3 regions of the Paenibacillus sp. B46(2026) genome follow, and region 1 is predicted to be linked to each of the others. Evidence: riboswitches for the same ligand, from Rfam matches in the RefSeq annotation. Region 1 holds a riboswitch; each other region holds the start of a gene.
The links. Region 1 has a riboswitch for thiamine pyrophosphate ahead of AC1S8V_RS02365 (ABC transporter substrate-binding protein). Riboswitches for the same ligand answer to the same signal wherever they lie in the genome.
Positions count from the first base shown of each region.

Region 1 (9,787 bases):
GTAACAGCACTTATGTTCCAAGTGATCTTTAGCGTGATCTGGATGACCGCATATTCTGGAGTAAATGACCGTACGAAAGAATTGACGGTTGCGATTGTGAACGAGGACGGCGAAATGTCCAAAGGCATAGCAGACTCACTCGCAGGAACACTGCCTTTCCATACCGTATCCAATCTGAGTGCGGCCGAAGCGTTGGACCAGCTGAATCAGCACCAAGTACACATGGTGCTGGATATCCCGGCTGGATTTAACGAATTGCTTCAAACGGCTGGCTCAACCGCCGAGATTAAATACACCATTAATGAAGCGAACCCGGTTACGATTAAAAGCATGATGCAAGGTGTATCACAAAGTGTGACAAACACGATTAACAAACAAGCTACAGCACAAGGAGTACAGACCGTGTTGACCGCTTCAGGTGCGCCTGCGGATCAGGCAGCTGAAGTCGCTACGAACCTGGCTACCCGAGTGGAAGGAACGACAACGTCCATCAACCCGGTTAACGGGATGAATAATCAGATGGTGCCAATGATGATGGTACTGGCTTCGTATGTAGGAGCCATGATCATGGGGATGAATCTTCAGACAGCGATGGGCATGTTGTCATCTACCTATTCCCGCATGACTTTGTTTGGCGCGAGAGTAGTCATTAACGTGGGTTCTGCATTGGTCGTTTCCCTGTTGGGATCATCATTGATCGTGGCATTGGGCGGACAGATTGCACAAGGATTTGTCGCATTCTGGTTGTTCCAGGCGCTCTTCCTGTGCACGTTCATGTTCTTCTCCCAGTTCTTCCTGATCTGCTTTGGACCAGCAGGAAGTCTGTTCAACATCATCTCACTGTCCCTGCAACTGGTATCCTCCGGTGCAATGGTACCGCGTGAATTGCTGAACAGCTTCTATAGCGGCATTGGCCAGTACCTGCCTGCAACATACGCCGTTCAAGGTATTCTGAGCGTGCAGTTGGGAGGCCCAGGAGTTCAGTCTGCTGCTGGCTCCATCGTGATTGTATTGTTGGTTGCTGTTGCTTTGTCATTAGTCGTGACGTTGTTGAAAAAACAACGCATGCCAGCTATGGCTCCAAGCCCTGCTCAAGCAAACAACTAATACAGCAGATGTATACCATTGCATCATAGGATAGGACAAGCCCCCCGATGATTTTCATCGGGGGGCTTGGTGTAATATAATAGACAGATACAGTACCTGATTACAGCCCTTGAGCTGGAGCAGATGAAATGAACGGACAAGAGGGAGCGGGACGGAATGACTGAACCGGAATTGGATATCAAAACGAGGATATTGCTTGCAGCCAAGAAGCTTTTTGCACAGCAGGGGTATGACGGGACGAGTGTTCGTCAAATCTGTGATGAGGCGGGTGCGAACGTGTCACTGGTCTCATACCATTTTGGCGGCAAAGAAAAGGTGTTCGAAGCATTATTTGAACATTTTTTCCCGGATCATATGATGAACTCGCTGGCGGAAGAGTCCATGTCCTCGCCTGTGGAAGGTATCCGACGAATTATTGGTGAAGTTGTGAAGTTCACGATGACGGATCGGGAGATGAGTGATATTGTGCAGCTTGAAATTACACTGCGTACACATCGCACAGCTACCGTATTTCGTTTTCTGGACCCTGTTTGGACCCGAGTGAGGGAACTACTGCAAGAAGGAAAAGACCAGGGATTGTTCCAGATTGAGTCCGTAACTTATGCAATGCTTCAGGTCATGGGTGTAGCATTGGCGCACAACCGGGCCAAGAACTCACGATTTGGCTTTGATTATCAGGACATGAATACAGACGAGCTCGCTGAGCAGACGATTGAGTTCGTACTTCGAGGATTGGGAGTGAACAGCCATGAATGAAACCATTGAATTGATGATGAAACACCGCTCTGTACGCAAATTCAAGCCAGACCCGGTGAGTGATGAGCAGCTTACAGCCATCGTAGCGGCTGGGCAGATGGCTTCCTCTTCAAGTAGTGTGCAGGCCTATACCGTGATTGCTGTGACTGACATAGAGCAAAAAGCCAAGCTTGCTGAATTGGCAGGCAATCAGGCCTACGTCAATGAATGTCCCGTGTTTCTCGTATGGTGTGCTGACCTATATCGACTGAGTGATGCTGCGAAACGTCATCTTCCTGAAAAGGAATCGTATGCCGATTCAACAGAGAATTTCATGGTAGCCACGATTGATGCTGCACTGGCTTCTCAGAATGCCGCTCTTGCAGCAGAGTCACTAGGATTCGGAATCGTATACATCGGTGGGCTCCGCACACGGATTGAAGAAGTCGCTGAGCTGTTGGGATTGCCGGAGGGTGTATATCCGGTGTACGGCATGTGTATCGGTGTTGCAGATCAGGAAACGGGAATCCGACCACGTCTGCCACTGGATGCAGTTCTGCATCATAATCGCTATAATGCCGAGCAGAGCCTGCAAGGTGTTGAGCGTTATGATGAGACAACGACGGCGTATATGAAAGAACGGACCAATGGTGAACGAACGACTCCATGGTCCGAACTGATGGCGAAGCGCCTGACTGAGCCGACACGTTTGCAGGTGAGACCGTTCCTGGAAGGCAAAGGATTCTTGAAGCGTTAAGTTAAACCATAGAAACGCTTTGTGTTCTGATAAAAGAGACGAGCTGCCCGCTCGGTTCCCATGCCAGTGATCTCACTCCATGCCTGGATAACCTGTCTGGTCATGGCGGGGTGTGTCATTCGTCCCTGAAACGGCCCTTCGAAGGGCCAAGGTCCGTCGGTCTCGGCCATGACTTGTTCCGATGGATATTGCCGGGCGAGTTCACGAATCTCTTCTTCGTAATGAATATCTGGCGTGAAAGAGATGAAATATCCATTATCAGCCATGCGTCTAATGGTTTCGCGAGATCCCTTGAACCAGTGGAAATGGGCGCGTCGGAACTGATTTTGCTCCAGCAAATCACAGACGATATCCGCATCTTCGTATACCGCATGAAGGACAAGTGGTTTGTTGTGCTTTTTGGCGAGCTGGATGAAACGTTCAAGCAACTTGATATACCCGCTCTGATCGAAGCGCTGCCCTGCCTGCTCCGCTTCCTGACGGTTGTAATAGGGGAGGCCGACTTCTCCTATGGCTGTAGCTTGTCCAATATGCTTCTCGATCCATTGGAAGAACAGGTCCATTTCTGCAACGGACGGCAGTTCCTGTTCTGGATGGAAACCGAAGGCCGGATAGATGTTACGTGGATGTATTTTTGCAAGCTCCAGATTGGCCTGGGCAGAAGCGAGATTCATGGACACGGCAATGACTGCTTCGACCTGCTGAGACGGGAAAGATAACAGCATCTCGCGTTGTTCGTCAGGGGTATACTGATCGAAGTGAATATGAGCATCAATTAATGGTGCAAAAGCTTGAGAATGCACGAGGGTATTCCTCCTTGTGTTCATTTATATTCTAACTATGTTACGCAGAATTTCTTATGGTGGATCACCCATTAAAGGAAAATAATAACTTAAAAACCCGCGCTATTATGATAGGCGGGCTTTCTGCTGTTCTTCTCTCATCCACTGTGCAATCTGCCGTTTACGCTCCAGAAAAGCGGATTCTTCCGTAATTTCTTCTCGTCTTGGGCGATCAAAAGGAACATGTACCTCGTGCAACACGGTTGCAGGTCGGTTAGATAACACATAGACCCGATCTGCAAGCAGCAGTGCTTCTTCGATATTGTGGGTGATGAACAGCACCGAGCGGCGGTTCTTTTCCCAGATATCGAGCAGCCAGCGCTGCATGTCGCTACGTGTCAGTGCATCCAGCGCGCTGAAAGGTTCATCCAGCAGCATTAATTCCTGCGGACTGAGCAGGGCGCGCAGAAATGCAGCACGCTGCTGCATTCCGCCCGACAGCATATGAGGATAGGCTTGCTCGAATCCCGCAAGACCCACGCTGCTTAACCACTTACGAGCTTCTGCAAGTGCTTCGGCCCGAGGGGGAGCGCTTGAAGATACTTCACCAGCAAGCAGTACATTGTCTTCAATGGTGCGCCACGGGAAAAGGGCGGGCTGTTGTGGCATATAACTAATTTTGCCACGTTGGCCCGTCACATCATGACCGTTCATGAGTACTTGCCCTTCCTGAGGTTTCAGCAGACCGCCGATGATATGGAACAGGGTGCTTTTGCCACAGCCGGATGGCCCAACGATAGCGACAAACTCGCCTTGCTCCACCTTCAGGGACAGGCCGTTTAGAACCGGTAGCCTACTGCGCCGTTCGCGGAATGATGCATGAACATTAACAACGTCCAGTGCAGGTGGAACGGGAGCAGGAGCAGTATTGGCAGGTCGATCAGGGTTAGCCGGGTGAAGCCTTTCACCGTGCTTTGGCTCCATTACGCTTGCTTCTCGTCCAGGCTGGACTTGTTCGTCCTGTTGCCGATTCATATGATCATCACTTCCTAATATACAGATTACTTCTTTACTACCGCTTCTGTGGCCGCCAGCGCACGAGCAGCTTCTCCAACAGGGCAATGAGCAGGAAGAGCAGTAAGCTGAGCGCGACAATAATCATGATTGCCACGAATAAACGATCTGTGCGATAAGCCGACTTTTGCAGCATCATATAATAACCAATACCCTTGTCTGCACCAATCCATTCGGCGATGATGGCACCCATCACGCTATAGGTAGCGGCGATTTTGACACCGGAGAACACAGATGGCAGCGCATGGGGAAGCTCCAGCTTCCAGAAGATATGGCGACGTTTGGCACCAGCCATGCGCATATAGTTCATCATTGCTGCATCTGTACGGGTCAAGCCGTCCATGGCCGCCACTGCAACGGGGAAGAAACAGACCAGGATGATCGTAATCAGCTTGGGCAACAGCCCGAATCCGAACCAGATTAACAGGAGCGGCGCGAGCGCGATGGTTGGGATATTTTGACTGAGAATAAGTAAAGGATACAAGGCCGACTTGAGAAAAGGGACCAAATGCAGCACCATTGCAATCAGTAATCCAACCGCTGTGCCAGCGGCGAATCCGATCAGCGTTAACTGAATGGTTGCGGAAGCGTGCATGCCAAGCCGTTCGGTCTGGGTTGCCGCTTCGCGGGCGATGTCGGACGGTGCAGGCAGCATCCATTTCTCAATATGGAAGAGAGAGACGGCTCCCTGCCATATCGCTATAAAGAGAATAACCGCCACAAAGGGCGGCCATACACTTTTGAAATAGGCATGCATTAGCGATACTTCTCCGTCAGGGTATCCATGCTGAAGCCAGTAGGGCTATGGGCGATCTTGATCTGAGAGATGATGCTTGGGCTGCCAGCCTCCACAAGTACCTCGTGCATCTTGCGGACAACCTCCAGCAGTTCCTCCAATTCCCCCTCCATCGTGGTGTCGAGCGCGTTCACCTGATACTTAAGGCCAGATTGCTGAATAACTTCAATGGCGCGATCTACATAAGGATAAGAGTTCTCGCCATTTGGCGTTTTGGGAATAACCTGAATGCTAAGCAGTGTGCTTGCCATGAGAGATCACGGCTCCTTTCGAATGGGTGGTATAAGTCGAACATAGCGAATGTACACTTTACCACTCCGATTGCAGTACCCTCTTCCGATCGCTGTTATCCCCGGATTTCTTGATTCCATTTTTAATGGAGGAAATCCGGGGATAGCATATGCTTCCGAAGGAGCTTTCTTTCAGAAAGCTTTTAGGTGAGCGCTTCGCTTCTTCAGATGGGTTCTGCACTCTTCGTTCTTGTGTACATAAAGGTCAACTTAACAGTTAGATTTTATTGGGGTAAGAACTCGTTCGTATATGCTTTGCTCACATCGATCTGTTCATCCAGTAGTTTTTTGCTAAACATCCAGTCCGTGTAGTTCTGCCACACTTCCTGCTTTTGTTCTCCCCAACGCGGGGCGTCATCCGTGTACTTTGGACTAAGCCATTTCTGGCTTGCCACCACGAGGTCTTTATCCAGATCCGGTACGGCCTTGATCAGAATGTTCGCTGCGTCTTCGGGATGATCAATCGCATATTGATACCCTTCGGAGGTGGCCTTCAGGAATGCTTTCACCAGCTCAGGGTCGTTTTGAATCGTCTGCTCGTTCGTTACGAGGACAGGCGTGTAGTAATCCAGTGCATCTGAATAATCCTTCACATATAACATGTCGATCGGTTCCCCGCGAAGTTCGGCTTCAATGCCCGTCCAGGCGTAGAAAATCCACGCAAAATCAATATCCCGTTTCACTGCGGTGAAAAAGTCAGCGTCACCCATGTTAATATTTTTCACTTTGGATACATCGGCGCCTTTGCCTTCCATAATGGATTGCATCACGGCTTCTTCCACTGGAGAACCCCAGCCGCCATAGGTTTTGCCTTCAAAATCTTTCGGTGATTTGATATTCCGATCCGCCGGAGCAGCGAACCCGGATGTATTATGCTGAATAACTGCTGCGATGGAGACGAGTGGAACACCCTGTGTACGGGCTTGAGTAACACTCTCCTGATAACTCACGCCAAAAGGCACTTCATTGGAGGCAACCATCGTATCTGCGCCACCGGCACCTGGCTGTACAATCTCAACGTTCAGGCCTTCGGCCTTATAAAAACCTTGATCAACGGCCGCATACAGGCCTGTATGATTCGTATTTGGTGTCCAGTCGAGCACCACTTTAATATCCTTCAAGGCGGCAGTGTCACCTTCGTTGCTGCTTTCTGTATTTGTGTTGCCGTTCTGTCCTGTCGGGGCAGCTTCTTTGCCGCCACATGCGACTACAGTCACCATAAGCACGCATAAGAGCAACAATCCCATCGTTTTACGCCATTTCATCTTTGATTCTCTCCTTCGGTATGTCCGGCCGAGTGGCACGGGGTACTCCTTGGCTTCATATCCAATCATCTTGCATAAATCGACAGATTTATACCAGTTGAGATCCGGATGACGTTATTTTGAACATAAGAAAAACGTCTATCGATGTCATTCGAAGAAGCCAGACCGCGTTTAGCGGAAGTTTTTCTTGCAATATCAGGAAGGTGATGCTTCGAAGCTTATACTTTCTGATATCAACAAAAAAAGCGTCCCGTAATCCGGGACGCGTGCAGGCGTTAGAGAGGTGGCGTTCAGCCATAGGGCTGTGCCATTTCGATATACTCCGATTCCTACGCTGGCATGATCCAGATCAGGTCTAAGGGTTAGTATCTTGGTGGGATACACTCTCAGCCGGCCAATTCCGACTCCCCTGGGAAACTATGAAGTTACGGGCATTACTAGGTGTAATTATAGGCCAGCGAGTGGAACGTGTCCAGTCAGGAACTGGATAGGGACACGTATGGACTTATCAAACAGGCCGTTATACATATGTATAACAGCCTGTTTAGATGTGTTATTTTCAATAATTATCGTGGCGAATCATATAAGGAAATCTGGCTGAGTGCAAAAGCATCGGATTTCGGGTCATAGCCTACCTGTTTCTGAGTGGTTTCCAGATTCAATCGTTTAAACCGATTATTCGAGATCCCATGCAGTATGGTGAAGGGCTCCAGATTGGTAGCTGTAATTGCTTTGAACATCAAATCACACAAGTCAGCCGGACTAATATACGCGCTCATATCCCTTGCCTCCAACGCTGGTCCGTCCGATTGAAAATCATCATATGCACCTATACGTACCGCAACACTTTGTAAACCTTCGGTATACGCAAAATAGGAAGCGAGCGATTCTCCAAAACATTTGCTAACCCCGTACAAATTCCGTGGGCGTGTCGGCATGTCTGGATAGACTTGAGCATCAATGGGATACCCCTCGATCGTCTGTGCACTGCTTGCCAGAATGACTCTTCGTACACCTTGGTCCTTCGCTGCACGGAATACATTAAATGTACCTTTGATATTGATGTCCAATAACGATTCATAGAATCCGGCATACGGGGAAGGATCTCCCGCCAGATGTACAACCACATCCATGCCTTCGCAAGCATGCTGACAGGCTTCGGGATCTGTCACATCCAGTGTCATGACTTCATGGCCTGTCCCTTGATACGTATGTAGTCTGTCGATATTCAAATCCGTTAGTCGCAGGTGAAATGCTTCTGACAAGTGTTGGGACAAGTCACGTCCAATTTTCCCTGCTGCGCCGGTAATTAAAATGTTCATAAATCAACTCCAATTCTTAGCGCTGGAAGAACTCAATCCATTCTTTTTCAGGTCCATAGATGAAGAAATAGCGGTAACCGTTAGGCAGTGTAATAATCTCTCCATCAATAAATTCGGCTTCGGTGGCTTGGATGCGTTTGTACTCAGAATCAAGATCATCCACGTGGATCGCAAAATGGTGTACCGTACCTTCGGAAGGCAGCTTGTCGCTGTATCCTTGAATTAACTCAATCTCAGTCTCGTTACTTCCATTGAAGCCAAGGAAGGCGAGCTGAATGACGCCGTTGGTATGGGTTACCCGGTCTTTCAATTCAAGACCAACAATCTCCGTATAGAAACGCAGTGTGGTATCCAGATCACGCACGGCAATGCCGACGTGGTCAATGCGTTTTTGAAAACTCATAATCCAAATCCTCCTTATGTAGTGAATGCTTCTACCATTTTAAGGGATATCATAGGGCTGTACTACAGGGTTGTCAAATCCAGTTTTAATTTGGAAAAATCATAATTGTTCACAGAATGTTCACTTATGTGGGGGCATCCATGATCTCTATAATTGTCAAAGTAAACAGAGAGGATGAGAGAATTGCCAACAAGCAAGAAGGAACAAATAATTTTCGGATTAATGATGTGTACAGGAATGGTCGTAGTCATGATGTTCTTCAATCTATGGCACAGTGGGTTACTCGGCAAGATGTCCCCGCTTGAGATACTGCTTCAATTCATATTATGTTTTGTCATCGCGTTTCTGGTGGAGTCCTTCATTGTTGGCCCTGTGGCGAGAAAGATTGCTTTTTCCTTGCCCTTTGACAAGTCCAACAAGATTTTGGGTGTGCTCGCCATGTCATTTTTTATGGTGATCGGTATGGTTTTGACCATGTCCATGTATGGAATGATTTCGGCATATCTCGCGGATCAATTAAATGGGGCATCCGTACTCCGTACGTACCTTCATACAATCGCTCGTAACTTCAGCCTGGCGCTTCCATATCAGTTAATCATTCTGGGACCACTCGTACGATATGTATTCGGTAAATTCATCAAGGGCAACGGGCCTGTATTGCCTGCCGTTAACAAAAGTGTGTGATTCAGCCGGTCCCAAAGTATTTCCTGGGCAATCTTGTGCAAATGAATAAAAATTATTCTCACCTTTAATGAAAGGTGATTAGGGAGGAAAAGATAGGGCACTTGCCACCATGATTACAGCGCTAACGAATCGAGAACACCTTATTAGGCCAGTTTGTAGGGAATAAAAAATCTAACGAATCTCAGCGGCGTTATTATGCTAAGAAACTGCAACGAGACCTTGATTTGAAGCTAGTTATCTAGAATAACGTCTCTAGGATTCGTTAGATTTCAAACATGCAGAAATGGAGATAAATAGCGTGTACCAGGTTCGTTAGAACAGAATAACGCTACAAAAAAATGTCCACCATCAGGTCATGACAGTAGACATCTTGATTTCTTTAATAGGTAATTCTAATTCTCAGGACTGCATCGACACATAACTGTTAAGTCGCTGGATCGACTACATGTTTGTTCTGCCATTGATACGTGATCACGCTAATGACAAGCAGGCCAACTGCAAAGATGGCAAGCATCCATGCAGACTGATTAACCGCCAGATGATCAAGACTCCATCCCGTCGTCAAAGGCAGA
Region 1 covers NZ_CM165907.1:486,012-495,798, forward strand. Annotated here, with positions in the region: gene AC1S8V_RS02330 (YhgE/Pip domain-containing protein) at 1-1,107, shown strand, start outside; gene AC1S8V_RS02335 (TetR family transcriptional regulator) at 1,264-1,863, shown strand; gene nfsA (oxygen-insensitive NADPH nitroreductase) at 1,856-2,599, shown strand; gene AC1S8V_RS02345 (TatD family hydrolase) at 2,596-3,426, opposite strand; gene AC1S8V_RS02350 (ABC transporter ATP-binding protein) at 3,508-4,416, opposite strand; gene AC1S8V_RS02355 (ABC transporter permease) at 4,454-5,212, opposite strand; gene AC1S8V_RS02360 (thiamine-binding protein) at 5,212-5,502, opposite strand; gene AC1S8V_RS02365 (ABC transporter substrate-binding protein) at 5,766-6,806, opposite strand; TPP riboswitch at 7,115-7,227, opposite strand; gene AC1S8V_RS02370 (NAD-dependent epimerase/dehydratase family protein) at 7,373-8,128, opposite strand; gene AC1S8V_RS02375 (VOC family protein) at 8,145-8,531, opposite strand; gene AC1S8V_RS02380 (DUF2798 domain-containing protein) at 8,706-9,215, shown strand; gene AC1S8V_RS02385 (MFS transporter) at 9,640-9,787, opposite strand, start outside.

Region 2 (9,787 bases), 260 kb from region 1:
CGGCACACTGGTGGGTTATGTAGGCGGTCTGCAAACCAAGGAGCAATTGCTCGCTTTGGAGCAGCGATCGTAAGAGCGGGGGACGTTCATGAAGTATGTAAACGTGGAGAGCGTGGAAGCGGGGGAGCTTCTGGGTAAGACGGTATATTCCAGTAATGGTACGGTACTGCTGTCTGCCGGAGTCCAGCTCACCGTATATATGGTCAATACGCTGAAACGTATTGGCGTGACCATGCTGTACATCCAGGATGAAGCTTACAAAGATGTGGATTCAGAAGACATTCTGGATGAAACCACAAAACGGGCAATAATTAACGAAATGAGTGTCACACTTGAAGCGGTGCGTTCCGGGAAGGATTGGAGTCCAAAAAGGGTAGCTCTCAGTATAGACAAGTTGCTGAATGATGTTCTGAACGGGCGTGAGTTGCTGGTGCAGCTCACCGATATTCGCACCAAAGACAATGCGCAGTATGTTCACGCGATGAATGTATGTTTGTTATCTTCGGTCATCGGAATGAATATGGGACTCAACTATAATCAACTGAAGGATCTTGCTGTGGGGGCATTATTGCATGATATTGGCAAAGTGGGGGAACCCCCTGGCAGTGGTTCTGCTGCCAATTCTTCGCTGCATCATACGTGGCGCGGATTCGAAGTGATTAAGAACAAGCGGGAGTTCAGTCTGCTGGTCGCCCATACAGCCTTACAACATCATGAGCATGTAGATGGCACAGGTATGCCGAGAGGCATCAAGGGAAATGATATCCATCTGTTTGCAAGAATCGTTAGTGCGGCTAACATCTATGATAATCTGATTAATGGATTATCGCAGGACAGCCTGTTGCCACATGAAGCCTGTGAAGAGATGATGGCAATGTCTAACACCAGGCTGGATCGAGACATTCTGATTGAGTTCAACAAGAGTGTATCGGTATATCCCAATGGTACAGCCGTGAGGCTGTCTACCAAAGAGACGGGAGTCATTGTGCGTCAGCATCGGGGATTGCCAGGCAGACCTGTAATCCGAGTGGCACGCGGTAGTACACGTTATTCTCTGGATGTGGTCGAAATCGATCTGGCCCAGCATACAACCGTTTTCATTGAAGCTGTCATGAGTTAGCTTGCGGTCGGTTCAACTGGAAAATCCGTTTGCTCAAGGCGTGCGGAAATGCTATGATACTTTCAGGAAATCCGGTCTGTGTCAGGTTTGCAACATGTGCGTTTAACATCATGAAGTGACACGGATTATCAGGCTTTTTAGAATGCATACAGAGGTGTCTAAGAGATGGATATTGTTATACCGATTATTACATTGATTGTTGGTCTGGTCGGGGGATTTTTCATCGGGGTGTTCTACTTGCGTAAACAACTTGAGAAAATGCAAAGCAATCCGGACATGCTTCAGAAAATGGCGAAGCAAATGGGCTACAACCTGAACGGCAAGCAAATGCAGCGTGCCCAGCAGATGATGAAGAACCAGCAGCCAGGAGCAAAAATGCCCCAGCCGCAACAACATCCTGCGCGTAAAAATTCGGGCCGCCGAAAATAATAGCAGTGAAGTGAATAACTGCTTAAAGTGCGTGTTCAAAAAGTTGGGTTTTCAGTACCGAGAAGATGGGATGAAGCTAGAAATGGAGTAGCGGAGCGTAGGATAAACTACGTGAGCAACGGACATTTCGGCTGAATTCCATATTCGACGTTGATGATGCCGCCAGGCATCCTTCGTAATCAAAAGCGGACTTTTTGAACAACCTCTTAAAGTATGTGGTTCGAAAGGAGGCGTTCGGCAGTGGCTGGCGTTAAAGATTATATGAATTCAAAAGTGTCCGACAATCGGGAGAAGATCGAGTATCATGTAGAGCAGATCCTGAAATTGATCGGAGAAGATAGTACACGTGAAGGGCTGCTTGAAACGCCTGCACGTGTGACCCGAATGTATGAAGAAATTTTTGGCGGATATGAAGTAGACCCGCGCGATGTACTCGGTGTTACTTTTGACGAGAATCATGAAGAGCTGGTTATCGTTAAAGATATTGTCTACTACAGTCAATGTGAGCACCATATGGCGCCGTTCTTTGGCAAGGTGCACATTGGGTATGTACCAAGCGGCAAAATCGTCGGTTTGAGCAAAATGGCTCGTCTGGTCGAAGCGGTAACACGTCGCCTGCAGGTTCAGGAACGTATTACTTCACAGATCGCTGACATTTTGACAGAGGCCGTAGAGCCACACGGTGTTATGGTCGTTGTGGAGGGCGAGCACTTGTGTATGTGTTCCCGCGGTGTGAAGAAACCGGGAAGCAAGACGGTAACGTCTGCTGTACGGGGTTCCTTCCGTGAGAATCCGGCACAACGTGCCGAGTTCTTGTCTTTGGTGAAAGATTAAGTTCAGCTATGTCCACTCGTTGGACAAGCCGGATGGAATTATCCATGGGTTTCATTCATGCTGCTGTGTGCAGAACCAACCATTAGGTTTGATTTTGGAGGCGGCAGTTTCTGAAGCCACAGGATGTGATATAAATAAGCCGTGTTCCCTGGGGAACCGGCTTATTTATATATGGCGTTTTTTTTCATTCATATAATGCATACAACCGAATTCGTTAGCCGGAGGTAATGGAACGATGAGTGTACCTTCCCATTCAGATCAACCGGTTCAGCCGGAAAAGGGACTACAAGCGGATAAACATACAATGCGTTTGCAAATCTGGGAGACACCACTCAAGCGACACGGCAGCAGCGTGCTCGAAGTTTTTGCATGGGAAGAAGTCATGTGCAGGCGGGTCGGGGCAGGGCATCAGCCTGTTGCGCATATATGGCGACATCCAGATGCCTTTGTAGCGGGTTTGCGTGACCGCAGGCTGCCACAGGCTGTAGAATCGATGGAACGGATAAGAAGCCAGGGTACAGCGGTGTGTGTTCGGCCTTCCGGTGGAGCGGCGGTTCCTCTAAATCCAGGGATCGTCAATGTGTCACTGATTCTGTCTAACCCTGGACATGCCATCAATATCCATGATGATTTTCGGGAGATGGCTTCGATTATTGCGGAGTCGCTAACACCATGGTCGAATCAGGCGCAGACAGGTGAAGTGCAGGGTGCTTTTTGCCCGGGGGATTATGATGTCAGTGTAGGTGGACTGAAATTCTGTGGTATTGCCCAGCGGAGGCAAGCCAAAGCGTATATCATTACTGCTTTTATTATCGTAGAAGGTCAAGGAGATCAACTGGCAGCAGATGTGCGTCAATTTTATCAACATGCAGCAGGTGGGGCGAGTGAAGGATATCCCGATGTTCAGCCTGGCACGATGGCCAGTCTGAAGGAATTGGCAGGTGTACCTTCTGCAGCGGCATATACCGCCTCATTGGTTCGAACACTGCGCGATCGCTACCCACTGGCGGAGACTAACCGAGTGCTTAGCGTTGGCTCTGAAGAAGTACGCCTGACAGCTGAGCAGATGAAGCTGCGCTATGATTAAGTTCTTTTTAGTTGGACTTGGAATTGGGTAATAGAGATGATATGATGTGATTTCGGAAGGAGAGTGTTAGGATGGAAACGTTGAGATATACGTACTTATATGAGGTTGTATCTACAGGCGAAAAGTCTGAGTTCAGCCAAATGGCAACAAGCAAGGAAGAGGCGGCTACACTGATCGTTGCACGTATTGCCGATCTGGAGTTTACAGATGAAGCTGATATCAAGTTGGGCGATCTGATCGCCATTAGCAAACAGGTTGGCGACAACTATGTGGCGTGCGAGGGCTGTGCTTCTTAAGTGAGCATTTTGAAACAGGAAGTCTCTCAAAATACAAGTAAGTCTCTTTTACAGGAGACTTGCTTTTTTTTGTAATCTAGAAGAGATATCTTTCAGTCATTCGGCTGGAGATATCTCTTTTTTACATACATTCTTATCCTGATCTCAGTAAGGCGACCACAACAACTTGCGTGCCGTTTCGTAACGTTCGGCCACAGCCGGCCAGTAGACGACATTCCACCAGTCCTCGATATACTTTTTACGTTCGTTCTGATGCTTCAAGTAGTAGGCGTGTTCCCATACATCAAGGGGTAGGAGTGGAACGATGTCAGACTGGGACAGGTTCTGGTGTTTCTCTGCCTGCAAAATCTCCAAGCGGTGTGCTCTGGGGCTCCAGACAAGCATCGCCCAGCCACTTCCTTCTACTTTGTTCGCGGCTTCCGTGAATTGGTTCTTGAATGCTTCGTAGCTACCGAAATCCCGCTTGATCTGCTCTGCGAGCATGCCGGAAGGTTTGCCACCGCCAGCAGGATTCATAATCGTCCAGAAGATCGTATGCAGGTAGTGACCTGCCCCATTGAAGGCAAGTTCACGTTCCCAGTGCTTGATAAGTTCAAAGTTATTCTTTTTCCGCGACTCAGCCAGCTTCTTCTCCGCTACATTCAGTCCGTCCACGTAGGATTGATGGTGTTTATCGTGATGGATACGCATCGTGAGCTCATCAATGTGCGGCTCCAGCGCATTGTATGCATAGGGGAGGGGAGGTAGTGTGTGTCCACCAATCGGAACCGGCTTTTCTTTTACTGGAGGTGCTGTAGAGTTAGGCGTGGTTTGAGTTGTTCCAGTAGAAGGTGGTTGGACGGGTGCTGATTGTATATGTGCAGAAGGAGAAGGAGCATTCGCGTTTCCTTCGACGGAAGATGGAACTTCTGTGGCCTCTCGATTGACGTTCCCTGAAATCGTTGTTTGCAACGCATTTTCTAATGAGAAAGATTGCTCTGTGGTCGAATCCCGCATGATCCCAGGTTGACTGAGTGTATCCAGTACGCCCAGGAAATACTCCGATTCGCGGATAAAATGCAAAATGAGTGCTTCGGCAAGCGGAACAGCTTGAACAGCAGCACTTTGCTCCAGAAGAACATATAGCTGTTTGATGAACTCCCTTGATTGCTGGCGGGCAGCCGATACGAGTTTATCAACACAACCAATCATGTAGGGGGCGGGTGGATGGGTTCCTGGTAATAGTTGCTTTAATAGCTGATGCGCTACTCTCTCACTGTTCTCAAAAGTAGCCTCCCATTCCTCCAGGAGCTTAACGTATGGGGGCTCCAGTTCAGGGACCAGTGCACGAATGACGAGCGTATGTTCTTTCTCCTGCTCTTTCCAGAAACGGATTTCCTCCAATGTCCGCAGAGGCAGCAGGTGACCATATCCATACCAGTTCATATCTGGTGGACCTCCTTCAGATGAATTTTTTTGCATGCTCAGACCGTCGCTTAATGCGTCCCAAGAGTATATTCCGCTGGCCTGTTGTCCTATGTACGCAAAAAAAGAGCCCCGGAGGGCTCAAGAATCAACGAATAACTCGATTGTTAAAATACGGTCATTCTCCATTATTCGTGTTCTGCACATCGTCACTGCTTGTCTTCGTTACATGACTCAGGAACGTAGAGACACGGCGAAGATATTCCTTCGGGTGTTCTCGGAAAATAAGTTCATGATGCGCGTCCTGGACAATCCATACATCCGAGTACGGATTGGTCTGGTTCGCCGCGAGTTGCTCTGCGATCGGGTAAGGCGCCTTCTCGTCCTCCGTACCATGGATGAAGAAGATCGGGAACGGGTAGTCCTCTTTTTTTACTTCCTGATACGGAATCTGTTGCAATCCGGTACCATTCAGAACAGGGAACAACAGGTTCATGATCTCCAGTGTAGGTTGACGCGGCAGATCAATCTGGTTATGAATGTTGTGGTACAGCGTATCCGGCTCAAGCAGGAACGTACTGTCCAGAATCATCGCATCCACTTCCTGTGTAATCAGTCCGGTTTGAAGCGCCGTACCGGCACCCATGGAGAAGCCCCAGACAACCAGTTCCTGCGCACCGCGCTGTTTGGCAAACTGGATGGCACCGAGCAACTGTTGTGACTCGGCTTTGCCACCTGTGGCTACGGCTTTGTTTACTTGGGAGGCAAAACCGTAATCGAACATCACCACGTTGAACCCGAGTTGATGGGCATAGTGGGCCAGATCGTACATAGGTACCCATGTTTCTTCGCGGTTGGCACCATAGCCATGACTGAAGATAATCGTTTTGCTTGCAGTATTGTCAGCAGGAATATACCATCCCTGCATCGTCCGACTGCCATCTGCTGCCGGGAACGTGATATCTTCGTACTTCATGTTCTTGGCCTGCATCGGATTGGAGAAGACAGGCGCTACGGTTGGATTGGATAATACCCATGCGATATAACCATGCAGTGCAATAAAACAAAACAGTAGGAAAAATACAACGGAGAGCAGCAACGCTACGATAATATGTTTGAACCGAATCAGCCTGGGTGATAGCGAAGAGGGCAGATCGGACACTTTTGTTTGCAGCGGGGCTTCGCTCTGGGATGTTGGATACATGAATGCCCCTCCTTTGAAGTTCGGTTGAAGATAACAACGACATGAAAAGAGAATTGCGTCTATTTCAGAGCCTGCTTCAGAGCGATATCTTAAAGTAATATATCTTTATCGTATGTTCCAATATAGCCAAAGTCAATTGATTGAGGGCATTTGTTACGCAATTGTTATATAGTTCTTAAGATATATGGGTAACATTACCTTAGTGTGTAAATTACAGGGGATTAAGTCTTATAAAAAGGAAAAATTTACACTTTTGCCTATTCTGATTTTGGCTCTTTTTGGTTTACAGATGAGACCGTTTCTCATATAATTTATGTAACCAAGTTTCATGTGATGAAACATGAGGAGGGCATTATGCCATGGAAGATCGCAAGTTAACCGTCCGGGCTGTAGAACGGGCGCTGGATATATTATTATGTTTTACCACACGCAGTGATCTGGGACTCACCGAGATTGCCAGCCAGATTGGCCTGCACAAAAGCACAGTGCATCGCTTGATGGCTACGCTGGAGGATCGAGGGTTTGTCATCCGGGATGCGGCAACAGAGAAATACCGACTTGGCATCCGAATCTGGGAGCTGTCGGCTCATATGTCCCGCAGTGATGATCCGGCGATTCTGCTGCTGCCGGCGATGGAGCGACTGAGAGACCGGTTGGGAGAGACCGTGAGTCTGTATTTGCGTGATGGCAGTGAACGGATTCGGATTCAGGCTGTGCAAAGTGATCAGGCGATTCGCCGTGTTGCTCCCGTCGGCGTTAGGCTCCCGCTCTCTGTGGGTGCGTCCAGCAAAGTCTTGATGGCGTTTGCCACCGACGAGGATCGTGAAGAACTGATGAACGGGCCGGAATGGCCGGTGTTTATTGATCCAGCGGTGTATTTGGCGCAGATGGGAGACATCCGGGATAACGGATATGCCACGAGTTATGAGGAACGTGAGCCGGGGGCTGCCGCCGTATCAGTACCGATTATGGATCGCAGAGGCAATATTGCAGCTGCCCTCTCGGTTTCAGGGCCTGTCAGTCGACTCTCGCAGGAGACATTGCATGAATACGCACCTGTGTTGAAGGATGCTGCTACGCAAATGGGGCTCATGTTATCCTGATGTTGCTGTAAGGTTTTTCTCCAATTGAGTTGGTGTTCTGGAATAATAAAGGTTGTTTTTATGTTCCGGTTGCGCTACTCTGTAATGGACGGCCCAGCGGGGCCAGCTTCATTGAATATGAACGGCGGCTTATGTATGCCGCAACTTGTTAACGTTACTGGGGGAGTCCGAATTGTCCGGACTGAGACGGAATCGCATGAGATTCCGGACCCTTTGCACCTGATCTGGATCATACCAGCGTAGGGAAGTAATCGGCGATATGACCACAACCACCACATGTGTGACTCTTGCAGGACTCCGTTATGGAGCTGCATAAGGAGCATTATTGGTGATGGACATTAAAGTCGGTTCCTTCGGGGACCGGCTTTTTTTTATATACAGTGAACGGGCGATATAACACACACTCCATGGACTGCTTTTTCAATAACCTGCGAAAGTGGGCTTGGATGATGAGAGAGAAGTCACCATAGATCCATGATCTGTGGCAGCCTTCAGTCTGTTGTTACCTGTACATGAATGATGTCTCCTCTGGTCTGGTATAGGATCGCTCTTTCTTCTCTGCACTCTGCATGATTTGGGACAGGTACGTAAGCGAGCTAATGATGATGTGAACCCAAAACCAAGCGAACAAACACTGAGGAGGAGACAAGCGACATGAGTACAGGAAATCAAACGGGACAACAAGCGATGGAACAGGAACATAACGGTCAGCAGGTGGAAAAGGAAACAGGAGCGGCCGGAAGGGTTCAGCCCTTTCCGGGCAGCCGCAAAGTCTACATTCAGGGCTCACGGCCGGACATTGCTGTACCGGAGCGTGAGATAGCCCTTCATGACACGAATACTCCCCAAGGGGTGGAGCATAACGAACCGCTGCGTGTCTACGATACGAGCGGCCCCATGACCGATCCCGCATTTCATGCGGATATCCGTGCAGGTCTACCAGCCCTGCGCACCCGTTGGATCACAGAGCGTGGCGATGTCGAGGCTTACCAAGGTCGTGCAATTAAACCGGAAGATAACGGACTGAAACCCGGAGGAAAGAGAGCAGGAGCCGAGGAGTACCCTGGATTACGCGGTAAACCGCTGCGGGCACAGCCAGGACGCTGTGTGACCCAGATGCATTATGCGAGACAGGGAGTGATTACGGCAGAGATGGAGTTTGCCGCCATTCGTGAAGGTGTGGAGCCTGAATTTGTGCGTCAGGAGCTGGCGAGTGGAAGGGCCATTCTGCCGTCTAACATCAATCACCCGGAGAGTGAGCCGATGTTGATCGGTCGTCATTTTCATGTGAAGATCAATGCCAACATCGGCAACTCTGCTGTATCTTCTTCCATCGAGGAAGAGGTGGAGAAGATGACCTGGGCGGTACGCTGGGGATCGGATACTGTGATGGATCTGTCCACAGGCAAAAACATTCATACCACCCGGGAATGGATCATCCGCAATTCGCCTGTTCCAATCGGTACGGTGCCGCTGTATCAGGCGCTGGAGAAGGTGAACGGCGAAGCGGAAGCGCTGACCTGGGAGATATACCGTGACACGCTTATTGAGCAGGCAGAGCAGGGCGTGGACTACTTTACGATTCATGCAGGCGTGCTGCTGCGTTATATCCCGATGACGGCCAAGCGGATGACAGGCATTGTGTCTCGCGGTGGGTCCATTATGGCAGCATGGTGCCTTGCGCATCATCGGGAGAATTTTTTGTACACTCATTTTGAAGAAATCTGCGAGATTATGAAAAGGTATGATGTGGCGTTCTCGCTGGGAGATGGACTCCGTCCAGGCAGCATCTACGATGCCAACGATGAAGCACAGATGGCGGAACTGGCGACGCTTGGAGAACTGACGCAGATTGCGTGGAAGCACGATGTACAGGTGATGATTGAAGGCCCGGGTCACGTGCCGATGCACAAGATCAAGGAGAACGTGGATCTGCAGATGGAGATCTGTCAGGAAGCACCGTTCTATACGCTGGGGCCGCTGACGACCGACATCGCGCCGGGATACGATCACATCACGTCCGCCATTGGGGCGGCCATGATTGGTTGGTTCGGCACGTCCATGCTCTGTTATGTTACGCCGAAAGAGCATTTGGGCCTGCCCAACAAGGATGATGTGCGGGAAGGGGTTATCGCTTACAAGATCGCAGCCCATGCCGCTGATCTGGCAAAAGGCCATCCGCGTGCTCAGCGCCGTGATGACGCCCTGTCCAAAGCGCGTTTTGAGTTCCGCTGGCGGGACCAGTTCAACCTGTCGCTGGACCCGGAACGGGCACTGTCCTACCATGATGAGACACTTCCGGCAGAAGGG
Region 2 covers NZ_CM165907.1:741,368-751,154, forward strand. Annotated here, with positions in the region: gene queG (tRNA epoxyqueuosine(34) reductase QueG) at 1-73, shown strand, start outside; gene AC1S8V_RS03520 (HD-GYP domain-containing protein) at 89-1,120, shown strand; gene AC1S8V_RS03525 (YneF family protein) at 1,286-1,549, shown strand; gene folE (GTP cyclohydrolase I FolE) at 1,790-2,383, shown strand; gene AC1S8V_RS03535 (lipoate--protein ligase family protein) at 2,619-3,470, shown strand; gene AC1S8V_RS03540 (hypothetical protein) at 3,542-3,766, shown strand; gene AC1S8V_RS03545 (Fe-Mn family superoxide dismutase) at 3,911-5,191, opposite strand; gene AC1S8V_RS03550 (alpha/beta hydrolase) at 5,349-6,374, opposite strand; gene AC1S8V_RS03555 (IclR family transcriptional regulator) at 6,734-7,477, shown strand; TPP riboswitch at 7,627-7,740, shown strand; gene thiC (phosphomethylpyrimidine synthase ThiC) at 8,165-9,787, shown strand, end outside.
Region 2: another riboswitch for thiamine pyrophosphate. It lies ahead of thiC (phosphomethylpyrimidine synthase ThiC); the one in region 1 lies ahead of AC1S8V_RS02365 (ABC transporter substrate-binding protein).

Region 3 (9,787 bases), 470 kb from region 1:
TCCCTTTTACGGCTATTAGGCTGCTAAAAGGGATGTTTTTTCGTATCATGAGAGTGCTTAGGATGCATTCTGTATGAATGTAAAATCGTTTATCTAAGTAAATATGGAAACAAACACCAAAAATATATCTATTCTAACATAATAGATACATGACACTAAAAGTAGAAAGTTGTTGAATAATAGGTCTTTTTGTGGTTTCATAGGATAGGTGAATTCTGGAAAATAAGCATAAGCATGACTCAGGAGGGAAAGACAACGTGGAAGAGAAACAAGGAATTAAAATCGGTATGCCGATCATTGGTGGCTTAATTGCAGCCATTCTGGGAGGCGTTGTATGGGCAGCTATTGCTGCAATGACCGAGTATGAGGTAGGACTGATTGCCATTTTGATTGGAGCGCTCACGGGTTACGCAGTTGTGTTGTTCTCCAATAAACGAATTGCGACGGTACATAAAGTCATTGCCGTACTTTTTGCGCTCGTCGGCATTTTGTTGGGGAAATATCTGACGGTGGTTTATTTTACTTCCGAACTGTTTGGTGATGTAAGCGTGATGGAACTCGTGTTTGATAGCGAGATGATCAGTGCGTTTGTGGAAACCTTCCAGGAGTACTTCAGTCAACCGATTGATTTGTTATTCATTGTGCTTGCAATTGTATCTGCGTGGCAGATTCCTGGCCGGATGGCGAGAACCAGTCTAGCCACGGATGCATCTTCATCGGATCACGCACCTAGAGCTTAATCGGATAGACGGTGGACGCTGGCAGTAAAATGAAGAACGTTTGACAGAAGAAACTTAATGCTGATCATCCTAAGCATCTGGTGAAAAGGTTATATCGAAGGACTGGGAGCAGAAGAAAACGTAGTAAAAAGCATCTACTTTAAAAGATATTTATAAAGTACTCAGAGTGAGCAGCAGTTAGGCTTGTTCACATTGCGGCTGAGTCACTTCCATATACAAAAGGGACGATACGCCTTAGGGCGTACGTCCCTTTTGTATATCCACTGGGCAGTAGGCGGGAAATGGCTCATAACTACTGCAGAAACTCGTATCGATTTAAATTACTTACCACATAACCCTAGTATATATCAACATGTTCATAAGGTTAATTACAAGAAAGATATGGTCACCCCAGGAGGTAGGTTCAAATATCCGAATGGTCATTTAACTGCGAATAAAGCTGATGACGAGAATATTTTTACCTTTACAGGACAGAGGGCTAACTTCCAGATTATCGTTTACAGTCCACATCTGACGGCAATGAGAGTTGAATAATACCGTATGTGGTTGAAGACAGGGCTATATTATTTGTTTTGGTCAGCAAATACAGCCATAGCATCTCTCATAAATACTGCCAATCCATCGCCAAACTGATCAATATTACGTGTGAAGCGTTCATCGTCCACGTACATCTGACCGAGTCCTCTGAAGGCTTCAGGTGAGTAGTTTCCCATTTGGTTCAGCCAAGTGTACCACTCTTTGATGCCGGCCTGTGCCTCCGCAGATGCTGGTTCTGTGTGACGAAGTGCAGACAGTCGCTTGTAGATTTCGTTCATTTGATCGGATAGAGCTTTCTGCTTTTCGCCCGACTGACTGTGCAGCTTCTGGTTTGCCTGATCAACGGCATGGTTTCCCCAGCGCTCCCGCGCTTCCTGTTCGTACGGATTCTGGCTAAAATCAAATCCTTCGAATTGTTCTTTGGCTGTCATTTTAATTTCTCCTCTCACATGTAAAACTGTTCTATCAATGGTGGCAATCATCTGGTCCAAGCGTTGGCGCTTCTCTAATAGAATTAATCGATGCATAATTAGTGCTTCCTCCGGATCGAAAGAGGGGTTGGTTATAATGTTTTTGATCTCTTTTAGAGAGAAGTCGAGTTCCTTGAAAAACAAAATCTGCTGCAACCGTTCCAGATTGGCATCTGAATATAATCGATATCCGGCAGAAGTTACTTCGTCCGGGGTTAATAGTCCGATCTCATCATAATGATGCAGTGTGCGCACACTGATCGAGGCAAGTTCGGCAACTTCTTTTACCTTCATGGGCATGAGTGAAACCTCCTTACAACACCGATTGTACAGTGTCACGTTACGTGAGAGTCAACTGTTGAAAATGAAAAAACAAGATGCGAGCATGGAAGCTGCATCTTGATCATGGATTGGTGACTAGATGTGACTGGTGTGACGAAATTATTGTATCATTCAGTCACTGTAGGGGAGCGGATGCGCTTCTGAGTCGAAGACATAGACTGCCGCACCGCAGGGGTGTTTTGAGGCTCCTCTGTTATGGAGAGGAGAGCGAGCGGTTATATGCTGCACCATGTATTTGGTGCAGCCCAAGGGGTTGGCAGTGCAGGGAGAGCAGGGCTACGCCTGCATCCCGCGCACTGCCGCAGCGAACTGCGCAGCCGCTGCGCACACATCGGCCGCGCCCGCGATGGCGGAGATGACGGCTACGCCGTCGGCTCCAGCCGCCATCACGGCGGCCGTGGTATCGGGCGTAATGCCGCCGATACCCACAATCGGAACTGCGATGCCTGCGGCGCGCAGTTCCGCCACCCCTGCGGGGCCCAGCACAGCGTGGGCATCCGCTTTGGAGCGCGTCGGGTACATGGGCCCGACGCCAAGATAATCGGCGCCCGCCTGCACGGCACGGCGCGCCTCATCCACGGAGTGGGCGGATACGCCAAGCATCCGCCCATCTCCAATGCGGGCGCGTACCAGCGCCGCGTCCGCATCATCCTGGCCGACATGCACGCCGTCGGCCTCTACTGCTACAGCCAGCTCCACATCATCGTTCACGATGAACGGGACCCCGTGCTGGCTGCACACCTCGCGAAGCCGCATCGCAAGCGTGATGCGAGCTTCGTGAGCCAGGGCGCCAGTTCCCTTTTCGCGGAACTGGAACAGCGTGATGCCGCCAGCAATGGCCTGGCGCAGCACTTCCACTGGGTCTTGCGTTGTATTGACGCTACCCATCACCAAATACACCTGCATCGTACGTCGTACGGCATCTGCATCCCAAAGGCGCATCACTGCTCACCCCGCTGTCTGCGCTGATACGCAAAATGATTCGTAGGCCCATGTCCGGCCCCAATCCCCAGCTCATCTTCGATGGCTGCCTGAATGAAGGCTCGCGCGGTCGTAACGGCAGCCAGAACCGATGAACCCTTAGCTAACTCTGCGGTGATGGCAGCAGAGTAAGTACATCCCGTTCCATGCGTATGGCGTGTGATCACACGAATATTCTCCAGATAATGAAAAGTCTGTCCATCGTAGAGCACATCAATAATCATGCCGCTACCCTCATCATGGCCTCCTTTGAGCAAAGCATACGTCGAGCCCATCTCTACGATCTGCTTTGTGGCTTCTTCCCGGGCGCTCAGATTCGTAATGGACATCCCGGTGAGCAGTTCTGCTTCCGGAATATTGGGTGTTGTGATCAGGGCATGAGGCAATAGCTCCGTGACAAGCGCCTGTACAGCTTCCTGCTGAAGCAGAGGAGCACCACCTTTGGCGACCATCACGGGGTCGATGACCAGATTAGACCAACGGTATTGCTGCCATTTTTCAGCGACGAGCCGAATAATCTCAGCACTATATAACATGCCGGTCTTCGCCGCAGTTGGCTGAAAGTCTTCCCCGGTCGAGTCCAGTTGTTGTTTGATACCATCGTAAGGGATGGGGAAAACGCCTTGCACACCTGTTGTATTTTGAGCAGCAATTGCAGTGATAACGGTCATGCCGTATACCCCAAGCTCCTGGAATGTTTTCAAATCAGCCTGAATTCCTGCACCGCCTCCGTTATCGGAGCCTGCAATGGTTAGCGCTTGAGCAATGCTCATACTGCACCTCCACGGATCTGACAGATCTGTGCGCGTTCTGCCAAGAGGTCGGGTGTCACTTGTGCCAGTTGATTCAACAATTCAATCTGGAAGCTGCCCGGCCCCTGATGAGCTGTCCGCTCTGCCGCCAATTCAGCTGCTACACCATAAAACGCGAGCGATTCAACAACACTGCCTAGAAGGTCGGCTTCCGATACCGCTATGGCTGTAAAAGCGCCAATCACTGAACTTAACAGACAGCCAGCACCCGTCACCTGAGTGAGCAGAGCATGTCCATTACTCGTGAGGAATGTGGATTGTCCATCGGTAATGATATCTTCTTTCCCCGTAATGACCACGACACACCCAAGTTTATGTGCTGCCCGCTCCGCAATGTCGATCCGGTCACCTTCACCTGATCCTGCATCCACACCTTTAATACTCCAACTCTCACTGATGACATTGGCGACCTCCGCCACATTGCCGCGCAGTACCGTGAGACGAAGTTCACGAACGAGCATCTGCACGGTTTCCGTGCGATAGGCGGTTGCACCTGCACCGACGGGGTCGAGCACAACAGGCACGTGATGCGCATTAGCTGATTGGCCAGCCAATCGGATCGCCTGAACGACTTTGTCATCGAGTGTACCAATGTTGAGTACCACGGCTCCTGACATCTTGGCGACATCGGCAACTTCCTCATGAGCATAGGCCATAAAAGGGGACGCACCAAGTGCAAGCAGACCATTGGCTGTAAAGGGAGCCACGACAAGGTTGGTAATGTTATGAACAAGCGGATTTTGCGTACGAACACGTTCCAGATAAGACATATAATTTCCTCCTTGTTTTGTATGTTTTCCAGAATCCTCTGACCAAAAAGCTAAAAAACGGCTGTTTATTCGGATATAACATGTCTCAGATTCCTTAGATTTCTGCAACCGCTCCAAATCCTTGAATAGGACGCCACAGATTCGTTAGCGCTCGCTGCATGCTCTGTTTCGATCAAGTTAAGGAGCGTTTCAGCTTCCAGTAGCCTTGAAGATAGGCGCTAATGTACATTACTAAATACATATCAACAAGCCACCCAAACGCATATCAAGCTACCCAGATGCACATCAAGCCACTTAGGATTGTTATAAATTCTTATCCTCAGATGCTTGCTTCAGGCCAATTCCATTTCGCAAACCTTGATGCATCTGATCTCCACGTTCTTGCTAACTTTGCTCTCCTTTACTTACTCTCCGTGCAGATTAATAAAAGCATCCTCGGCTTTCACTGATTCAGGAATCAATTCGTTTTCAACGAGCCATGCACGTACATTCTCCCACGACTCCATTTCCTGCCGACCAAACGGTTGACCTTCTTCATTCATAAGTGGCAGTAAAATAGCCAGACTTTTGGTTTCGATCTCGGCATCTAGCGGAGATGTTTCATTCTCATGAGCGAGCAGAATATTCAAGGCTTCCTCTGGGTGCTCCGTTACATATTTCTGGCCCTCCTGAATCGCTTTGACGAACCGGGTAAGTTGGTCCTTTTTCGCTTCAATGCCCGTTTCACTTGCGGTCAGGACCAATTCATAATAATCAGGCATACCATAATCGACGGGGTTAATCGATGTCATGGTATGTCCTTCTTTCTCCAGAATCAATTGCTCATGGTTAATAAAACCACCCATAATTGCATCCGCCTGTCCGGAAGCCAGCGAAGGAATCAGATCGAACCCGACGTCGACCAGATTCATGTTGTCCGGGTTGCCGCCATCGTGGCTGATCATCGTACGCACCATTGCTTCATACAGAGGAATCGAAGAATAACCGACAGTTTTTCCGTCAAGATCTTTGGGTGAACTCACGTTGCCATTTGCTTCGGTCAACAGATGCACAAGCGGGTGCCGAACAACAGCAGCAATGGAACGTACAGGAATGTTCTCGCCACGCGCGAGCAAGATTTGGGGCTGGTAGCTTAGAGCCAGATCAATTTTACCGGCAGCAACAAGTTTGAGTGAATCATTGGTATCCGCAGGCATCTGAATTTCGACATCCAGACCTTGGTCTGCAAAGTACCCTTTTTCCTGAGCAACATAGATGAAGGAGTGTACTGCATTCGGGTACCAGTCGAGCATGATGGACAGTTTATCTTTGGTGTCTGATGCTGGTTCTGTTACAGACGAGTCTGTTTGCTGTGCGTTGGTTGCCGAATCTGTTGTTGGTGTGTTTTTGCTAGTACTCGTGGTGCTGCATCCACTAACGATCAGCAACAGGCTGATAAGCATGATGGGAAGCAGGGAGTGTATACCTTTGTTATTCATAAATGAAGTTCCTCATTTCATCGTTTTGATTTGTAGAAAATGGACAGCAGCATGTTAACGGACCATGTGACAATGTACGGATTGAAGATGCTGCTTAAATTGTGCATAAGCTATGTTTTGAAGATCGTAACTCCTGTATTTACATCTAATTTCTGTCTAAGTTTTATCCAACTTTCCTTTTGCCTCCATGACGATGACGCCGTAAGCTAAACCGTTTCTCCAGCCAAGCAATCAGTGCAAACAAAACGATCCCCAGCAAGGATAACAGCACAATAGCGGCAAACATCGCATCCGTATTCATATTGCTGGACATGCGGCGGCTGAAGTAGCCGAGCCCTTTACTGCCACCGAGCCATTCGCCAATCGTTGCCCCAACCACGCAGTACACTACAGACATCTTTAGCCCCGAGAAAAAAGAAGGGAGTGCCAGCGGAACCTGGAGTTTGCGAAAAATATCCCATTTGCTGGCGCCCATGGTGAGTAGCAGTTCACGCTGCTCTGGGTCGCCTTGGCGGAGTCCATCGTAGGTACTGACCACAATGGGGAAGAACGCGATCAGGCACACCACGGCGACTTTGCTCCAAAGTGTATAGCCAAACCACAGGATGAATACAGGGGACAAGGCAATCAGCGGTATGGTCTGACTGACCACAACGAAGGGATATAAGGCCTTTTCAATCGAGCGGTTCATATGCATGCCTGTTGCTAGTGTAATTCCGGTCACTATGGACAAGCCAAAACCAACGGCAACCTCCATAAAGGTAGCCGGCAGATGTATGGTCAGCAGCAGACGACGATGCTCAACCAGTGAGCCAGCGATGGAAGTGGGTGCGGGAATGATAAAGGAAGGCACCCATCCCAGACGTACAATCGATTCCCAGATCGCCAGTAATAAGAGCATGAGCACAATAAACAAACCATATTGGAAAAACCACTTCGAGAGCCACGTCCGGACGCTAACCTTGTCGCTTCGCATGTAATTGTTCCTCCAGTTGTTGTCTCATCTGCACGAGAGCCGGTTCGTAGATCAGGTCCGAATGTCTTGGGCGTGGCAAAGGAACCGTCATTTCCCGCAGCTGCTGACCTTGCCCCCCTGGAGTTAACAGAATGATACGGTCACTTAACAGCAAGGCTTCTTCGATGTCATGTGTAATGAACAGCACGGTTTGGCACAATCCCTCCCACAGCTCCAACAACCAGCGATGCATTTCTCGTTTGGTTAAGGCATCGAGTGCACCGAAGGGTTCATCCAGCAACATGAGCTGCCCGCCTGTAAGCAAGGTACGAAGCAGTGCGACCCGCTGCCGCATGCCGCCGGATAACTTATCCGGATAGGCCTGTTCATAACCCGACAGGCCGAACCTTGCTAATCCAGCTATGATGTCGGCCCGTAACTTGTCCTTGTCTTGTCGGCCTGGTGCCAACTCGGCAGGCAGCATGCAGTTCTCCATGACGGTTCGCCAGGATAACAGCAGATCTTTCTGCGGCATATAGGCGACTCGTCCGAGCCGTTGTCCTTGCGGTACATCGGCAATGTCGATGGTACCGACGGTTGGCTCAAGCAAGCCTGCGAGCAGCTTGAAGAGAGTGCTTTTACCTGATCCGCTGGAGCCGATGAGCGAGACAAATTCTCCTTTTTGTACCTGAAGCGACACATTGGCGAGCACGGGGGAATCCTTTTTTTCGGGAAAAGCGAAGCTTACGTTGTGAATGGTTACATGGTTGGTCATCTGATCCTCACCCCCTTGATGTCAGACTGCAGGAATAACAACGGCATCTTGTACTCTGCAAAAGAAACAAAAAAGACCCACCCATTTCCGGAGAAATGAGTGGGTCTGTAAGTTAAATTCGCAATTTATCTTCACATACATGAAAAAATTCTGCTTACTAAAAGGCCGCTCCACTTCCCTCCGCTGGTATGATCCAGATCAGGTTCAAAGGGTCCGAATAGTCATATTCGTCTCAGCCGCAGGGCTCCCCTAGTGCAAAAGTTCAAGATATGCAGTTGTGTGTTCAGCATATATCACTCGAACATGAACTGTAAAGAGGCAGCATGATTGAATTCACGAGATGAACTTGGAGTCAGATCCGAGGAGTGAGGTTGTAATCATACAAATTTCAGTTGGAAATGATGATTTCATCGACCTGTAATGATTTGTAAAATGAGGATATTGAATAGAACAAGGAGAGGTTCCGATGAGAAATAAAATAAAAGATCCATTCTGGTCCCATTATGTTGATCTGGTGCGGACCGTGGTTGTCCCCTATCAATGGGAGGCACTGAATGATCGCATCGAGGGGGCTGAACCCAGCCGGGCCATCCGTAATTTCCGCATTGCTGCGGGTGAAGAAGAAGGAGAGCACTACGGCATGGTCTTTCAGGACAGTGATGTAGCCAAGTGGATCGAAGCTGCGTCATACCTGCTTGCAGCCGAACCAGATCCGGAACTGGAACGCATTGTGGATAGGGTCATCGAGACCATTGCTCATGCTCAACAAGCCGATGGATACTTGAATACCTACTTCACACTAAAAGAACCTGGAGCACGCTGGACGAATCTGGCGGAATGCCACGAACTGTACTGTGCAGGTCATATGATTGAAGCGGGTGTTGCTTATTATGAGGCAACGGGTAAACGTAATCTGCTGGATGTGGTCATTCGTCTGGCCGATCATATTGGGACGATATTCGGTACAGAACCGGGACAATTGCCTGGTTATGATGGACATCAGGAGATTGAACTGGCCCTATTCAAGCTGTATCAGACCACTGGGAAAGAGGCCTATCTGAATTTGAGCCGTTATTTTCTGGAGCAGCGGGGAACCCGTCCACACTATTTTGTGGAGGAATGGGAGAAGCGTGGGCGTAGTGTACATTTTGGAGAGCTGGATATGGTTCACCGTCATAGCTACTCCCAGTCTCACCTTCCGATTCGAGCGCAGGATACAGCCGAAGGCCATGCGGTTCGCTTGGTGTATATGTGTGCTGCAGTGGCTGATGTAGCGGCAGAGATGGGAGATGAGTCGCTGAAAGAAGCATGTGAGCGATTATGGAACAATACGGTCAACAAGAGAATGTACATTACGGGAAGCATCGGTTCATCTGCAAAAGAGGAAGCATTCACAGGGGATTACGACCTGCCGGGAGATACCGCATATGCAGAGACTTGTGCGTCGATTGGATTGATTTTCTGGGCAAAACGCATGTTTCAGATCAAGCCGGACAGCAAGTATACGGACGTATTGGAGCGAGCGTTGTACAATACCGTAATTAGCGGCATGTCACTGGATGGACAACGCTTCTTCTATGTGAATCCGCTCGAAGCCGATCCGGAGCTACACAAGGTCAATCCCAATTATGCGCATGTGCGGACACGTCGGCAGGGATGGTTCGGTTGCGCTTGCTGTCCACCCAATATTGCACGATTACTGGCTTCATTGGATCAATATGTGTATACCACCGATGAGGCTGCATCCACACTGTATGTGCAATTGTATATCGGTGGCGAAGCGGCGTTTACATTGAATGGTACGGACTTTTCCGTCAACATGAACTCGACCTATACCTCCAACGGCGAAGCGGTCATCCGGATCGAGTCTGTTTCCGGTGAGGAGACAGGATTCACAATGGCATTAAGAAAACCGGATTGGTGTGTA
Region 3 covers NZ_CM165907.1:957,106-966,892, forward strand. Annotated here, with positions in the region: gene AC1S8V_RS04515 (hypothetical protein) at 258-740, shown strand; gene AC1S8V_RS04520 (MerR family transcriptional regulator) at 1,304-2,047, opposite strand; gene thiE (thiamine phosphate synthase) at 2,366-3,031, opposite strand; gene thiD (bifunctional hydroxymethylpyrimidine kinase/phosphomethylpyrimidine kinase) at 3,031-3,843, opposite strand; gene thiM (hydroxyethylthiazole kinase) at 3,840-4,769, opposite strand; gene AC1S8V_RS04540 (ABC transporter substrate-binding protein) at 5,057-6,130, opposite strand; gene AC1S8V_RS04545 (ABC transporter permease) at 6,294-7,106, opposite strand; gene AC1S8V_RS04550 (ABC transporter ATP-binding protein) at 7,087-7,860, opposite strand; TPP riboswitch at 8,019-8,121, opposite strand; gene AC1S8V_RS04555 (glycoside hydrolase family 127 protein) at 8,327-9,787, shown strand, end outside.
Region 3: another riboswitch for thiamine pyrophosphate. It lies ahead of AC1S8V_RS04550 (ABC transporter ATP-binding protein); the one in region 1 lies ahead of AC1S8V_RS02365 (ABC transporter substrate-binding protein).